Regions from separate parts of the Pseudarthrobacter sp. Y6 genome, predicted to be linked through region 3. Evidence: riboswitches for the same ligand, from Rfam matches in the RefSeq annotation. Region 3 holds a riboswitch; each other region holds the start of a gene.
What was found. Region 3 has a riboswitch for thiamine pyrophosphate ahead of ACQCSW_RS19880 (ECF transporter S component). Riboswitches for the same ligand answer to the same signal wherever they lie in the genome.

Region 1 (3,722 bases), 2.1 Mb from region 3:
GCGCAGTGGGAGGGCATCGAAGGCCAGTCCACGTCCACCAAGATCCTCGCGCCGGAGCTGCTCTACGGCGAACCTGACCTCACCATCAAGGTGGTCCGTGATGTCTTCAACGAGGACTTCTCGAAGCTGATCGTCTCCGGTGAAGAGGCCTGGGACACCATCGAGGCCTACGTCACCTACGTTGCCCCCGACCTCGTGGGCCGCCTGGAAAAGTGGACCAAGGACCAGGACATCTTTGCCGCGTGGCGGATCGACGAGCAGATCCACAAGGCCTTGGAACGCAAGGTCTTCCTGCCTTCCGGCGGCTCGCTGGTCATCGACCGCACCGAAGCCATGACCGTGGTGGACGTCAACACCGGCAAGTTCACCGGCAGCGGCGGCAACCTCGAGGAAACCGTCACCAAGAACAACCTTGAGGCAGCTGAAGAAGTGGTCCGGCAGCTCCGTCTCCGCGACATCGGCGGCATCATCGTCATCGACTTCATCGACATGGTCCTCGAATCCAACCGCGACCTGGTCCTCCGCCGCATGGTGGAATGCCTGGGCCGCGACCGTACCAAGCACCAGGTGGCCGAAGTGACTTCGCTGGGCCTCGTGCAGATGACGCGCAAGCGGATGGGCACCGGGCTCCTGGAAGTCTTCGGGGAGCAGTGCGAAACCTGTGCAGGCCGCGGAATCGTCACCCACAACGACCCCGTGGAACACCGCCGCGCCAACACCGTAGCCGCCGAGCACCACGTGCAGCGCGCGGATCACCGCCCTGACAGCCAGCGCACAGACAACCTGCGCAGCGACACACAGCGCACCGACAGCCAGCGCCCGGACAGCCAGCCGGGTGGCCGCACTGACCGGAAGCGCCGCCGCGGACGCGGCGGCCAGCCGCTGGAATCTGCACCGGCAGCTCCGGTGCAGATCCACACGGTCCACCCGGAACCGAGTGACGCCGAGCGCCATGCCAAGGCTGAGGCCACGCGGGCAGCGCTTGCGAACATTGCGGCCGCAGCCCACGCTGCGCACATGCACGACGACGAAGTGGCTCACGCATCAGCCGCCGCGGGCCAGCTGCCCGCTGCGCCGGTGCAGGCTCCGGCTGAGCGGTCCGAGACGGACTCCAACGGCCGCCCGGCAGCTGTGCTGACGTTCGGCGGCGAGCGGGTAGTGCTGCCGTTCGTAGAGCACCACGAAGACCATCCGCACGCACCTGCCCTGACACTTGACCGCCTCGCGGAGGCCTTCGCCCACCTTGGCGAGCCGGCCCCTGTAGCGGAAAGCAAGCCGTCGGCAGTCCAGGCAACTGAAAGCCAGCCGGCCGAACCTGCCCGTCAGCAGCAGCAGCCTGCCGTGGCGGAGAAGGACTACTCCGACCACACCGAGCAGCCCCGCGCCCGCCGTCCGCGGCGTAACCGGAGTGCCAGTCGTGCCCAGGGCGCAGCCAACGCCACGTCCGTGGAGCATCACGAAGCCGTTCCGGGGGCTGCCGCTGGACACATGCATGCCGCCAAGGCCCCGGAGCCCGTCAGGGCTCCTGTGGCTGACAAGCCGGCGGTCACCAATGCGCCTATCATCCTGGGCGTAGGGGTTCCGGCCTCGGAGCTCTGACCGAACACTAGGGCGAGCCAATACAGCGGCGCCCGGACGTGCCTGTGGATCACAGGCTGCGTCCGGGCGTCCGGCGTTAAGTCCCGAGGAACGCTAGGCTGGTGACTGACACGGGGTGCCGCGCAGAGAGCCGGCTGAGATCCACACCCGTTGAACCTGTCCGGTTAGCACCGGCGAAGGGATGTCTCCTTTGGCTTCAACTTCTGTCCTTCCTCCTGCAACGCCCCCAACCACGGCAACCCCCGCTGAGGTCCGGCCTGCACTAGGCCGCTCTTCTGCGGTCCAGGTGCTGCGTGAGGTCCCCCGTGTGCTGTCCATTGCCGGCTCGGATCCCTCAGGTGGCGCGGGCGTCCAGGCCGACCTCAAAAGCATTGCGGCTCTTGGCGGCTACGGCATGGCGGCCATCACCGCTCTGACAGTCCAAAACACGCAGGGGGTCCAGGCGGTTCACGTCCCGCCGGCGACCTTCCTGGGCCAGCAGCTCGATGCCATCAGCGACGACATCACCATCGACGCGGTCAAGATCGGCATGCTGGGCGACGCTGCGGTGATTGGCGTGGTGCGGGACTGGCTGGAAAGGGTGCGTCCCGCCGTCGTCGTTCTTGATCCTGTGATGGTGGCCACCAGCGGAGACCGGCTGCTGCACGAGTCTGCCGAGGCAGCCCTGCGGGGGCTGCTCCCGCTCGCGGACCTGATCACCCCAAACCTGGCCGAACTGGCCATCCTGGTGGGGGAGCCGCAGGCGCGGGATTGGCCTGATGCGCTCGGGCAAGGGCAGCGGTTGTCCGCCGCGACCGGTGCCACCGTCCTGGTCAAGGGCGGCCATCTCGACGGCGGTGCGTGCCCGGATGCCCTGGTCAACGCCGCCGGGCTGCTCGCCCAGGAGGTGGTGGAAGTGAGCGGGGACAGGATCCCCACCCGCAACAGTCACGGCACCGGCTGCTCGCTGTCGTCGGCCATGGCTACGGCTCAGGCCAGGCTGGGGGACTGGGAGGCCGCACTGCGGAAAGTTAAGCCTTGGCTGGTTGGCGCGCTGCAGGCCTCGGACCAGTTGGAGGTGGGCGGGGGCCAGGGCCCCATCAACCACTTCCATCACATGCAGGAGGTTCCGGCAGTCGGGGAATTCGCTCAGACGCTGCGGCGGGCGTCGGCACCGGATCTGGAGGCCATCTACGGACTGGACTTCATCCGCGACCTTGCGGCCGGCACGTTGGCTGAAGAACAGTTCGCCTATTACCTCGCCCAGGATGCCATTTACCTCAACGGCTATTCGCGCGTCCTCGCCCGGGCCAGTGCGCTGGCCCCCACGGAAGCTGCCCAGCTGTTCTGGGCAAAGTCGGCCCGGCAATGCCTTGAGGTCGAATCTGAACTGCACCGCACGTGGCTGAGCACCAGGACCGTGGAATCCGTCCTTGGACCTGTCACCAAGTCCTATGTGGACCACCTGCTGGCAGCCTCGGCCTCCGGCAGTTACGCGGTCCTCATGGCGGCGGTGCTGCCGTGCTTCTGGTTGTACGCCGAGGTGGGGCAGACCCTCCACGCGGAGTTCCTGGCTGCCGCTGCACCGGCGGCGCATCCTTATGCTGACTGGCTGCGTGCCTATGCTGACGACGACTTCGCGCAGGCCACCCGCGACGCGATCGCCTTGGCTGATGATGCCGGACGAGGCGCATCCGCGGCTGAACGTGCGGCGATGCTGGTGGCGTTCAGGCAGTCATGCCGGTTCGAAGTGGAATTCTTCGACGCGCCGCGTATTCACGCCTGACGGTCTTGGGCCCGCGCGGCCTGTACGATAGTCAGGCACGGTTTTGGATTGTCAGTGCAGTACCTGCTTGTGGGTCCTATCACAGACAACGGACCGTAACCAGCCTCATTTGCGGCCGAAGGCAAAATTAGCGTATTCTTGATCTTCGGTGCTTACGCCAACACTTGGGTTACGACCCCACGGCGTTGAGGCACAGCGAGAGCCCAGCCAATTATGGAAACGGGTTCAGCACGCAAATTTAGTAATAAACGTCGAGAGAAGTGAGTTCCCAAGTGGTGTACGCGATTGTCCGCGCAGGCGGCCGCCAAGAGAAGGTTTCCGTTGGAGACTTCGTTACCCTGAACCGCGTCCCCGGTGG
Region 2 (3,722 bases), 1.6 Mb from region 3:
CGGGTCATCGTTGGTGTAGGCGAACACTTTGAAGCCCAGGTTTACAAGCTGTTCCGTTGCATCCACGAGCTCCACGGCGTCCGGCAGCAGGGTCTGTTCGTCGGCGATGACTTCCAGCTTGATCCAGTCGGTTTCCAGCGCTTCGCGTGCCAGTTCCGCCGTCATGACCGCGTCCCGGGCGGTGAAGCAGCCGGCGGTGTTGGGTAGGATCCGGATCCCGTGGTCCACCAGGAGCTGGAAAAGGGACCCCGATTCAGCCGGCGAATAGCGCCGCATGGCCACCGTGGTCAGTTCGGTTCCGGACGCCAGCAGGGCAGCGCCCAGCCCGTCGAGGCTCGGTGCGCCACCCGTGCCCATGATGAGGCGGGAGCCGAGCTCGACGCCGTCGATGACCAGCCTGTCTGCAGCCTCGGGCCGGTTCTGTGTACTGATGTTGCCGGTTACTGTCATGGTGTCAGCCTCCCTGGACTGCTGTGACCAGTTCGACGTCGTCACCTTCGGCGAGCGCCGTGACGAACCACTGGCTGCGGGGTACTACTTCGGAGTTATGGGCGACGGCGACGCCGAGTTTCTGCCCGTCTGTCGCCTGGCCGTTGGCTGCTAGGGGACGGCCCGTGATCTGGCTGATGAGGGTGGTGATGGAGGCGTCGGCCGCCACGGAATGGCGAGAGCCGTTGAGGGTGATGTTCATGCTGATTCCTTCTGTGGGTCGAGGTCCTTCGTACCGCTAATGTCCTTGCGTGGGGACGGTGTGCCGGCTACCAGGTGCTTTCCTGAAAAGCGGGCCGGGCTGAGGGCCCCCCATCGAGGATCCGTCGGGCCGTCCAGCAGGTCCCGGCAGATGGCCGCCGCCGCCGGAGCAAGCAGCACTCCGTGGCGGAAGAACCCGGTGGCAACAATCAGCCCGGCAATGTTCCCCGTGTTCCGCGTCCTTGGTGCGGAAACCGGTACGCGGCCGAGGAGAGGTGCGTTGTCCGGGGTCGCCGGTCTTGCCCGTGCCGTGCATTCCAGGAGTTCAAGCTCCAAGACGGCCGGCACCAGGACCTGGGCGTCACGCAGCAACTGGTAGACGCCACCGGCCGAGACAGCAGCGTCGCCTGTCCCGGCGAGCGCGTCCTCCCGCTGCGTTGCCCCGATCACCACCGTGCCGTCCTGCCGGGGAACGATGTAGACCGGCACACCATGGACCATTCCGCGGACCGTCGAGGTGAGGAGCGGGCGCAGGTGCTGCGGAACAGCCAGTCGAAGAATGTCACCGTAGACAGGCCGCAGGGGCAGGTGCAGTCCAACCGGGAGCCCATCCAGCGACGCCGCCTCCAATCCGTTGGCCACGATAGTCTCCCCTGCCTGGACACTTCCGCCGTGTGCGAGGGTCACGCCGCTGACGCGGCCGTCCTCCCAGATAAGGGCAGCGGCGCGTTGGTCAACGGCGAATCCCGCGCGGGCACCTGCCACGGCGGTTCCTGCCCCCGGTTCGTGGAGGGCAAGGACTTCCTGGAGGCACGCCACCAGTTTCCGGGGATCCACCTGGTGGTCGGCGGGGATGTCCAGGGCGCAGGATATGGCCGGGCTGAGCAGGGATTCCCTCGTCCTGGCCTCACGGACAGTCAGGGGTTCCACCACCAGGCCGCTGGCCTGCTGCACGGCCCGGAGGTCCATCAGCGCCCGGCGGTCCGCAGCGTCCGCGCCGATGGCGAGGGTCGGCGTCGTCAGATATCCGGTATCTCCAGCCCCGGCCAGGGCAAGGGCTGCCGCGAAGGCAGGCCACAGGCCGGAGGATGCAAGCATCAGCTCAAGGAGGTCTTCCTCCTGGTAATGCAGTTCGCTCACAGGGGCAAGCATGCCGGCGGCTGCCCAGCTGGCGCCGTTCCCGGGCGCGTCATCGATCAGCACAACGGAACGGCCGGATCGCCGAACTTCCCAGGCTATGGCGTGGCCGATGACTCCGCCGCCGATGACTGCCACGTCGGCGTGCAGGCCTGCGGCCGGGCTGGCTGATGCAGTCTCAGGTGGGCTGCTTATTGCGGGGGGCACATGGTTCCTTCCCTACGCCGGTACTAGCCGGATCAGGTCAAGCGGTCGGCTCTGACGCCCTCTCAGCCCGGCCGCTTTGTGACGGCTGCAACGGGCTCCCGCAGTACCCGCCCAGTTTAGGGGAATTAGGCTGGTTTCCATGAACGCGCAATCCTTCGCCGCTGCAGGCACGTCCTCCGCCAGCTCTTCCGCCCCCGCATCCTTGACCGAAACAGACCCCACCGGCGGCATAGGCGCCGGACTCCCCCACAGCGCCAGGCTGTACCTGTGCACCGACGCGCGCCGGGACCGTGGGGACTTTGGCGAGTTTGTGGACGCGGCTTTTGCCGGCGGCGTGGACATCATCCAGCTCCGCGACAAGGCCATCGAGGCGGAGGAGGAGCTGGAGCTGCTGGCCGTGCTTCAGGCGGCGGCCGAACGCCACGGAAAGCTGTGGGCAGTCAATGACCGTGCCGATATCGCGATGCTGTCCGGCGCCCCCGTCTTCCACATCGGGCAGAAGGACCTGCCGGTCGCTTCCGCCCGCACCCTGCTCGGCCCACGCGCAGCGATCGGCCTTTCCACGCACACCGCCGAGCAGATCGAAGGCGCCATCCGGCTGTCCGGTGGGCTGAATGCCCAAGGCGGCCTGGACTACTTCTGCGTCGGACCGGTCTGGGCCACTCCCACCAAACCCGGTCGTGCCGCCGTCGGCCTTGACCTGGTGCGGTACGCAGCGGGGGCGGTCGGCGCTGCCGGTGGCACCCAGGCCACGCTGCCCTGGTTTGCCATCGGAGGCATCGATCTCGGCAACGTGGAGCAGGCGGTGGAGGCCGGTGCCGGCAGGATTGTTGTGGTGCGTGCCATTACCGAAGCCTCCGATCCCGCAGCGGCGGCCGCGGCACTCCTGGCGGCCCTGGACGCAGGCGCATCCTGACAATCCCCCGCGTGGCGGACGTTGGGCGTGCACGTTCCGTGGAAATCGGGCTAACCTGACTTTCGTGTCACATCATAGGTTGGCCCCCAACGTCCACGAGCAGACGAACGACCTCGCGGCGGCGCTGAGCGCCCTGCGGACAGAGCTGGAACTGCCGGGGCCCTACCCGGCGGAGGCGGTCCGGGACGCGGAAGCGGCAGTGGCCGCACACGAGTTGCCGGGCGCTGACCTGACGGATGTGGACTTCCTCACCATCGATCCGGCGTCGTCCACTGACCTGGACCAGGCGCTGTTCATCGAACGCGCGGGCACTGGCTACCGGGTGCTTTACGCCATCGCTGACGTGCCGTCCTTTGTCCGCCCCGGCGGCGGACTGGACGCAGAGACCCGCCGCCGGGGCCAGACGTTCTACGCCCCTGACGGCCGTATCCCGCTGCACCCGGAGGTCATCAGCGAAGGGGCCGGCAGCCTCCTGGCCGGGCAGCTGTGTTCCGCCTATGTTTGGGAGTTCGGGCTGGACGACGCGGCGCAGGTCTCCACTGTGACTGTCCGGAGGGCCTCCATCCGCAGCCGGGCCAAGCTGAGCTACAAGGGAGTACAAGCCGAACTCGACGCCGGGACGGCTGGTCCCGTCCTGCAGCTCCTGAAAGAAGTAGGGCTCAAGCGCGTCGAGCTGGAGCGCCGCCGCGGCGGTGCGAGCCTGAACATGCCTGAGCAGGAAATCGTCCAACTACCCGACGGCGGCTACCGGATTGCCGCGGCGCCGCAGCTT
Region 3 (3,722 bases):
TCAGCAGTGCGTGGTTGCCGCGGAGGATCAGGGCATCCCTCATGCCGCACCCGCTTCCTGGCGGGCGCCGCCGCGTGAGGCCGGGCCAAGCCGCAGTTCGGCCCCGCCCAGTACGGCGCTGAACGCCTGGTCGTGGGTCACGGAAACCACGGAGGTCCCGGCGTCGAGCAATTCCGAGAGGAACGACGCGAGCTCGGCCCAGGTGTTGGCGTCCTGGCCGAAAGTCGGCTCGTCGAGCACCAGCACACGCGGGTGGGCGGCCAAGACCGTGGCCACCGACAGGCGCCGCTTTTCGCCGCCGGACAGCGTGTACGGATTGGCGTCCACAAGGTGCGTCAGGCGCAGCCGTTCCAGCAGTTCGTCAACCCGCTCCTCGCCATGCCCCAGATGCCGCGGACCGAACATCAGTTCGTCCAGCACGCGGCCGGTAACGAACTGGTGCTCGGGTTCCTGGAACACGGTTCCGATGCGGGAAATCAGCTGGTTGGCTTTCCATTTGATGGGATCGATCCCGGCACCCTCGGAAAGCTCGACGGCGGCGGACACTTTTCCCGCCACCGGCGCCAAAAGTCCGGCGATCGTCAGCGCAAACGTTGACTTGCCGGCGCCATTGGGCCCCGTAACGGCGAGGGCATGGCCGGAACGGACCTGGGCGGTGATGCCCGACTGCACCGGCACGGGCAAGACGGTCCGGAAGCCGCGGCGCCGCGGACGCTCGCGGGAGACGGCCAGGTCCTCGGCGGCCAGCAGCAGGTCACCGGAGCCTGCGGACGTGCGGCGCCGGGTTGCCGGGACATACCCCGGCACCCAGACGCCCGCGCCGATCAGCATGTCCCGTGCCTCCGCGAGCACCTGGTCCGGCGGCCCGTCCAGCAGGACTGCGGAAGTACCGACGGAACTTCCAGCGGAGCCCGCTGCAGAGCCCGGCTGGAGCACCACAATCCGGTCCACCAGGTCCTTCCAGACCGACACGCGGTGTTCCACCACAACGAGGGTGGCGCCGGTTTTGTCCAGGCAGCGGCCCACGGCGTCGCGGACTTCCAGCACACCGGCGGGATCGAGGTTTGCGGTGGGCTCGTCCAGCAGGATCAGCCCGGGCCGCATCGCGAGGATGCCGGCCAGAGCCAGGCGCTGCTTCTGCCCGCCGGACAGGACCGACGTCGGGTGGTCCAGCGGGAGCCCGGCGGCATCTGGCCCGCCGTCGGCGCCGCCACCAGTGCCGCCGTCGGCGTTCAAACCGCCGCCGCCCGCACTTCGCAGCCCGACGTCGTCGAGCGCTTCATGGACCCGCCGCCAGATCTCGTCCCGCGGAACGGCGAGGTTCTCGGCGCCGAAGGCGACGTCGTCACCCAGGCGGGAAAGAACCACCTGCGTTTCCGGATCCTGCTGCATTAGGCCCGAACGGCCGCGCTGCCCGCGTGGCACCACACCGTCGATCAGCAGCGAACCGGTTTCGTCGGCGTCGTCCCCTTCATCTCCAAGGACCCCCGCGAGCGCGTGCAGCAGGGTTGACTTGCCCGCGCCCGAAGGGCCCAGCAGCAGCACCCGCTCGCCAGGAGCGATGTCAAGGTCGAGCCCATGGACGGCGGGGGCGGAACGTCCGGCATGCCGCCAGCCCCAGCCACGGGCGGACACTGCGGCGGGGCGCACGCCGGAAGCGCCGGCGTCGGAAGCGGTCATCAGTTGAAGACGGGCTCCGAAGCTGCCTTCCGGGACGCGAACGAGCTCAGTACACCGGTCCTGGCCAGGCCGCGGGTGGCGATCCAGGACAAAGCGCCCGCAATCACGGCGCCGGAGATGGTGCAGAACACGATGTACGCGAGCTTGTCGCCGGGCTCGTAGGCGATGTTCCAGCCCCACGGCAGGAAGGAATCATTGAGGCCGCAGAACAGTCCGGCGCCGGCACCGGCCAGCAGCGCGGCGATGAGGTTGTACTTCTGGTGCAGGAAGGACTTGAACCGGAAGTTGCCGTACACCAGCAGGAAGAACACCAGTTCGGCGCCCAGGCCCTGCAGGATTCCGGAGATCAGCACCGTGGCGCCGTACTGCGAGCCCATGATGAGTTCGCCGGTGGCGGCCACCGCTTCGCAGAAGAGCGCCGCGCCGGGCTTGCGGATGATGAGCATGCCCAGCACAGCCGGGATCATCCAGCCGCCGGCGATCAGGCCGGTCAGCGGGGGGTAAACGGCGTTCATGGGGGCGGAAATGATCCCGGCGCCCTGGGACCAGGCCCAGAAGATCACGCCGCCGGTGATGGCGATGAGCGCCGCCACCACGATGTCCACAACGCGCCAGGTATTGCCGGTCTTTTTGATTGCTCCAGTTGTCATTTTGTCCTCCTGAGGAACAGGAGGGGAAAGCGCCCCGGCGTGCGGCGCTGCCGCCGTTTCCGGACACTTCGAGAACTCGACTCCCTTGCGCCGGTACTAACCGGATCAGGTTCGAGGGTCTGCGGCTGTCCGCACTCTCAGCGCCCGCCTGCGGTTCCCTGGCAATGCCAGTGATGTCCGACGGCGGCGCTCCCCTGTCGTAATAAATCTGCCCTGATGGGCGTACTCAGTTTACACCGCAGGCGGGGTAGATTGTGGGCCATGACTGCCAACAATCAGACTGTGACTGCGTTCAATCCCGATTCGACGGTGCCCCAGCCGGCGGGGCTGCTTGAGGCCCTGATCGCCCGGATCGAGGGCGAGATCAGCGAGCTGCAGTTCTCCCGATTCACCAAGGATGATTCCCTCAATCTGGGGCTGCTGCTGGTGGAACTCGGCAAGAGCCGAAGACTGCCCATCGCGATCGACATCACCAAGGGTGACCAGGTCCTGTTCCACGTGGCCTTGGACGGCGCCACCCCTGACAACGAGCACTGGATCCGGGCCAAGCAGCGCACCGCCGCCAGGTACGAGGTCCCGTCGTTGCTGGTGGGACTCCGCGGCAGGCTGCACGGAGGCCGGATCGAGGAACATGGCTGGTTTGACGAGTCCGCCTACGCCCCGCACGGCGGTTCCTTCCCCGTCTACGTCGCCGGCGTGGGCGCAGTGGCCACCGTAACGGTCTCGGGCCTGCCCCAGCAGCAGGACCACGACCTCGTGGTGGAAGCCCTGCGGGAGATTCTGGAGTCCATGCAGCCGGGTTAGGCTAAAGACAGTCCCGGATCCGCTCACAAGGAGTTCAACGAATGAACCTGTTCATCAAGCTGCTCGGCACTGGAATCAGCATCGGCGCCGGATTGGTCGGCACCAAGATGGTCAATACCGTATGGGAAAAGTCCACCGGCAGGAAGCCTCCCACCGGCAAGGGCGAAGACACCCCCACGAGCCTCCGCTCGGCGCTGACCTTCGCGCTCATTTCGGCCTCGGTCAGCACCATCATCCAGGTGCTCGCCAACCGCGGCACGCAGCGGGCCATCAGCCGCTTCGCCAAGTCCCAGGACATCGTCTAACCGCATCACCCTTGAGTTTTTGTCCAGATAAAGGCCTCTAACCGACGGCAACCCGTGTTATCTGGACAAAAACTCACGCGGGGGCGGACGTTAGGGGTGGCGGGGCGGGACGTTAGGGGCGGCCGCCGTCGGACACTTCATCCCGGGATGACTCGTCCCGGGACGATTGGGCGGCCTTCTGAACCACGGCATCGAGTTCATCGGAGCTGAGCAGCTCGCGGTGCAGGTGTTTGGTACGATAACCGGCGCGGCCCACCATATGGGCGGAAACCGGCACGGTCAG
Region 4 (3,722 bases), 2.0 Mb from region 3:
CGGATATCTGCAGGAAACCGGTGCCCTGCACCGCATCGCTGCGGGAGGGCACCGGCCCCAGGACTCTGCCGAAGGTGACCGTGCCATCCGGTCCTTCATCGCCGATGTCGGCAGGTCACGCTCAGTTCAGGCTTCCTGAGCCGTCAGCTCCCGGCAGGGATTCGAAGCTCGGGGAGGTAGACCTTCCCGCCGGCGGCCAGGAACTCCGCACTCTTTTCGCGCATCCCGCTGTAGGCCTCGGCGATGGCCGCCTGCGAATCTGCCGAACCGTATTCGTCCCTGATGTCCTGACTGATCTTCATGGAGCAGAACTTCGGGCCGCACATGGAGCAGAAGTGGGCCGTTTTGGCTGGCTCGGCCGGCAGCGTCTCGTCATGGAAGGCCTCCGCCGTGACCGGGTCCAGGGACAGCGCGAACTGGTCGCGCCAGCGGAATTCGAACCGGGCCTTGGACAGGGCGTCATCCCGTTCATGGGCGCCGGGGTGGCCCTTGGCAAGGTCGGCTGCATGGGCGGCGATTTTGTAGGTGATCACCCCGGTCTTCACGTCGTCCTTGTTCGGCAGGCCGAGGTGTTCCTTGGGCGTGACGTAACAAAGCATCGCCGTGCCGTACCGGGCGATTTCGGTGGCGCCGATAGCGGACGTGATGTGGTCATAGCCCGGGGCAATATCCGTGACCAGCGGCCCAAGCGTGTAAAACGGGGCGCCCTTGCAAAGTTCCTGCTGGCGTTCCACGTTCTCCCGCACCAGGTGGAACGGGACGTGCCCGGGACCTTCGACCATAACCTGCACATCGAATTCCCACGCCCGCTGAGTGAGCTCCGCCAGGGTGTCCAGCTCGGCGAACTGGGCGGCGTCGTTGGCGTCCGCCGTCGCTCCCGGGCGCAGTCCGTCGCCCAGGGAGAAGGCGACGTCGTACTTGGCGAAGATCTCGCATAGCTCGTCGAAATGGGTGTAGAGGAAGTTCTCCTGGTGGTGGGCCAAGCACCAGCCCGCCATGATCGCGCCGCCCCGGGAGACGATGCCGGTGACGCGGTTGGCCGTCAGCGGCACGTAACGCAGCAGCACACCAGCGTGGATGGTCATATAGTCCACGCCCTGCTCGCACTGCTCAATGACCGTGTCCCGGTAGATCTCCCACGTCAGAGCGTTGGCCTCGCCATTGACCTTCTCCAGCGCCTGGTAAATGGGCACCGTACCGATAGGCACGGGGGAGTTGCGGATGAGCCATTCCCGGGTGGTGTGGATGTCATCGCCGGTGGACAGGTCCATCACCGTGTCGGCGCCCCACTGGGTGGCCCACTGGAGTTTGTCCACTTCCTCGGCAATGGAGCTGGTGACTGCCGAGTTGCCGATGTTGGCATTGATCTTGACCAGGAAGGCCTTGCCGATGATCATCGGTTCGGATTCCGGGTGGTTGATGTTGTTGGGGATGATGGCGCGGCCGGCAGCGACTTCGCTGCGGACCAGTTCCACGTCACAGTTCTCGCGGAGGGCAACGAACTGCATCTCGGGCGTCACCACACCCTGCCGTGCGTAATGCATCTGCGTGACGGTCTTGCCTTCGACGGCGCGGCGGGGCACGGGCTGCGCGCCCTTCCACTCCGCGGAGGCGGCGCCGCGGCGCACTGCCGACTTGCCGTCGTCGAGCAGGTTCCGTTCCCGGCCGCTGTAGGGCTCGGTGTCGCCGCGGGCGGCGATCCACTCCGAGCGGAACGGGTTGAGGCCCACCACCGGATCGCTGCCCGGACCGGCCGTGCGGTAGGTCCGGAAAGGCCCGTTCGCCTCGCCGTTCGGCGACGGTTCCAGCGCGATCTCGGTCACGGGAACCCGGATCCCGGTGGCGTCATCATTGATGAACGCCAGCGAGTGGGACTTCAGTGACTGGGTTTCAGGCCGGACCGTTTGATCCTGGTCGGCTTCACTTTGGGCAGGGTTCAGCTGTGTGTCTTGTGTATTCAATGAATACTCACTTCCTTCGCCGGCATTACCCGGACAGGTTCAACGGTCGCAGGCTGCGTCAGCCTGATCTCAGCCCCTGCAAGGGCTCCCGTGTGGTCAAGTCGAAGCTACCACAGGCCGAGGGCGGCCTGGTGACAGCAGTCACGGGGATGCGGTCGCAACCTGTCTGCCCAGCCACTTGAATTAAATTGAAGCTTCAAGTAAAATGGAGTCATGGCCACCTTCGACCCCGAAGGCCAACGGACCGGGAGCGTTCAATGACTGCAGAAGCCACCAGCCGGGATCTCCTTCCTGCCGACCTCTCCATGGGCACCGTGATGCTCAAGGTGGGCGACATGAAGCTGATGACCGACTACTACCAGCGTGCACTCGGCCTGGAGGTCGTCGCCGAACAGGACGGCGGCGTCTACCTTGGCCGGCTCCGGCGCCCGCTGGTCCATCTCGCGGCCGCCCCGTCCTTGAGCCTGCCTGGCAGGGGCGAGGCCGGGCTGTTCCATACCGCGCTGCTCTTTGACCACCGGGCTTCGCTTGCTGCCACGGTAGCCACCGCGGCCCAGTACGAACCCCGGTCCTTCACCGGCAGCGCCGACCACCTCGTTAGCGAAGCCTTCTACTTCAATGACCCCGAAGGCAACGGCATCGAACTGTACTGGGACAGGCCCCGCGAAAACTGGTCCTGGAACGGGAAGGATGTGGTGATGGACAGCTTGGCACTGCCGCCGCAGCGCTACCTTGAGCAGCACCTGACCCAGGAATCCATGGACGGCCAGCAGGCCGCCGAAGCCGGCGTGGGCCACGTCCACCTCCAGGTGGGTGACGTCCAGTCGGCGCACGATTTCTATGTGGGCACGCTGGGCTTCGAAAAGACCGCAGGCTGGCACGGGCAGGCACTGTTTGTCTCCGCCGGCCGGTATCACCACCACATGGCCATGAACGTCTGGAACAGCCGCGGCGCCGGTCCCCGCAAGGACACCCTGGGCCTTGGCGAAATGCTCATCGAAGTCCCTTCCGGGGACGACGTCGGAGCGCTCGCCGACCGCCTGAAGGTCGCCGGCGTGGCCTCGCACCACACGGGCGCCGAGCTTCGCTTCGAGGATCCGTGGCGCAATAGCATCCGTGTCGCCGTCCGCTGAGTACGGATGCCAAATGTGTGGCGCGCCTTGTACTAGGCTGATTCTGAACGGCCGGGGCGGCACTTTATGCTGCCCTTCTGGGCCGCACCGTCGACGGAATGAGGGCTGTTCCCATGGGCTTCACTGAAATTTTTGTTTCCACTCACGATGCCGCGCTGAAGCGGGCTGTCGTCCTGGATGCGGGCGGCTCCCCGGCGGGCAAGGCCCTGCGGATTCCCGGAATCAGCGATTTCGAAATCGAACAGCTGGGCGACCTTGCCGGTGCTGCGGTGCATGCTGGAGGTGCGGACTACGAACTGGCCATGGTTGACGTGGCCAGTGATTCCCTCCTCGGGGTTCCGCCGGCCATGGTGCGTGCGCTGGCGGACCTGCTCAGTTATGAGACTGAGGGTGAAGGCAATGTCCTGGACGACGTCGCTGAAAAGTGGGCGGCCCAGGATGACATGCCTTTCGGCGCGGCCGAGGCCCGGACGTATGTCCAGCAGTTCGCTGAGCTGGCCAACTCGATCGATGACGCCGCGCGCACCGGGGTCTATGTCTGGTCGTCCTAGGCCGGCCGCGGCCTGCCGGGTCCGCCCGGCGGCTCCATCCCTACGTGTCAAGTCGAAATCCGGACGCTGATCTGGCA

Region 1: another riboswitch for thiamine pyrophosphate. It lies ahead of thiD (bifunctional hydroxymethylpyrimidine kinase/phosphomethylpyrimidine kinase); the one in region 3 lies ahead of ACQCSW_RS19880 (ECF transporter S component).
Region 2: another riboswitch for thiamine pyrophosphate. It lies ahead of thiO (glycine oxidase ThiO); the one in region 3 lies ahead of ACQCSW_RS19880 (ECF transporter S component).
Region 4: another riboswitch for thiamine pyrophosphate. It lies ahead of thiC (phosphomethylpyrimidine synthase ThiC); the one in region 3 lies ahead of ACQCSW_RS19880 (ECF transporter S component).

Annotation. Positions count from the first base shown of each region.
Region 1 covers NZ_CP189574.1:2,020,990-2,024,711, forward strand. Annotated here, with positions in the region: gene ACQCSW_RS09675 (Rne/Rng family ribonuclease) at 1-1,599, shown strand, start outside; TPP riboswitch at 1,701-1,798, shown strand; gene thiD (bifunctional hydroxymethylpyrimidine kinase/phosphomethylpyrimidine kinase) at 1,781-3,364, shown strand; gene rplU (50S ribosomal protein L21) at 3,637-3,722, shown strand, end outside.
Region 2 covers NZ_CP189574.1:1,553,959-1,557,680, reverse strand. Annotated here, with positions in the region: gene ACQCSW_RS07470 (thiazole synthase) at 1-450, opposite strand, end outside; gene thiS (sulfur carrier protein ThiS) at 455-691, opposite strand; gene thiO (glycine oxidase ThiO) at 688-2,034, opposite strand; TPP riboswitch at 2,027-2,146, opposite strand; gene thiE (thiamine phosphate synthase) at 2,174-2,950, shown strand; gene ACQCSW_RS07450 (RNB domain-containing ribonuclease) at 3,015-3,722, shown strand, end outside.
Region 3 covers NZ_CP189574.1:4,107,952-4,111,673, forward strand. Annotated here, with positions in the region: gene ACQCSW_RS19870 (energy-coupling factor transporter transmembrane component T family protein) at 1-43, opposite strand, end outside; gene ACQCSW_RS19875 (ABC transporter ATP-binding protein) at 40-1,680, opposite strand; gene ACQCSW_RS19880 (ECF transporter S component) at 1,680-2,330, opposite strand; TPP riboswitch at 2,395-2,536, opposite strand; gene ACQCSW_RS19885 (heme-degrading domain-containing protein) at 2,592-3,134, shown strand; gene ACQCSW_RS19890 (DUF4235 domain-containing protein) at 3,176-3,439, shown strand; gene mnhG (monovalent cation/H(+) antiporter subunit G) at 3,552-3,722, opposite strand, start outside.
Region 4 covers NZ_CP189574.1:1,934,697-1,938,418, forward strand. Annotated here, with positions in the region: gene ACQCSW_RS09225 (alpha/beta hydrolase) at 1-139, shown strand, start outside; gene thiC (phosphomethylpyrimidine synthase ThiC) at 144-1,961, opposite strand; TPP riboswitch at 1,956-2,063, opposite strand; gene ACQCSW_RS09235 (VOC family protein) at 2,219-3,094, shown strand; gene ACQCSW_RS09240 (hypothetical protein) at 3,208-3,645, shown strand.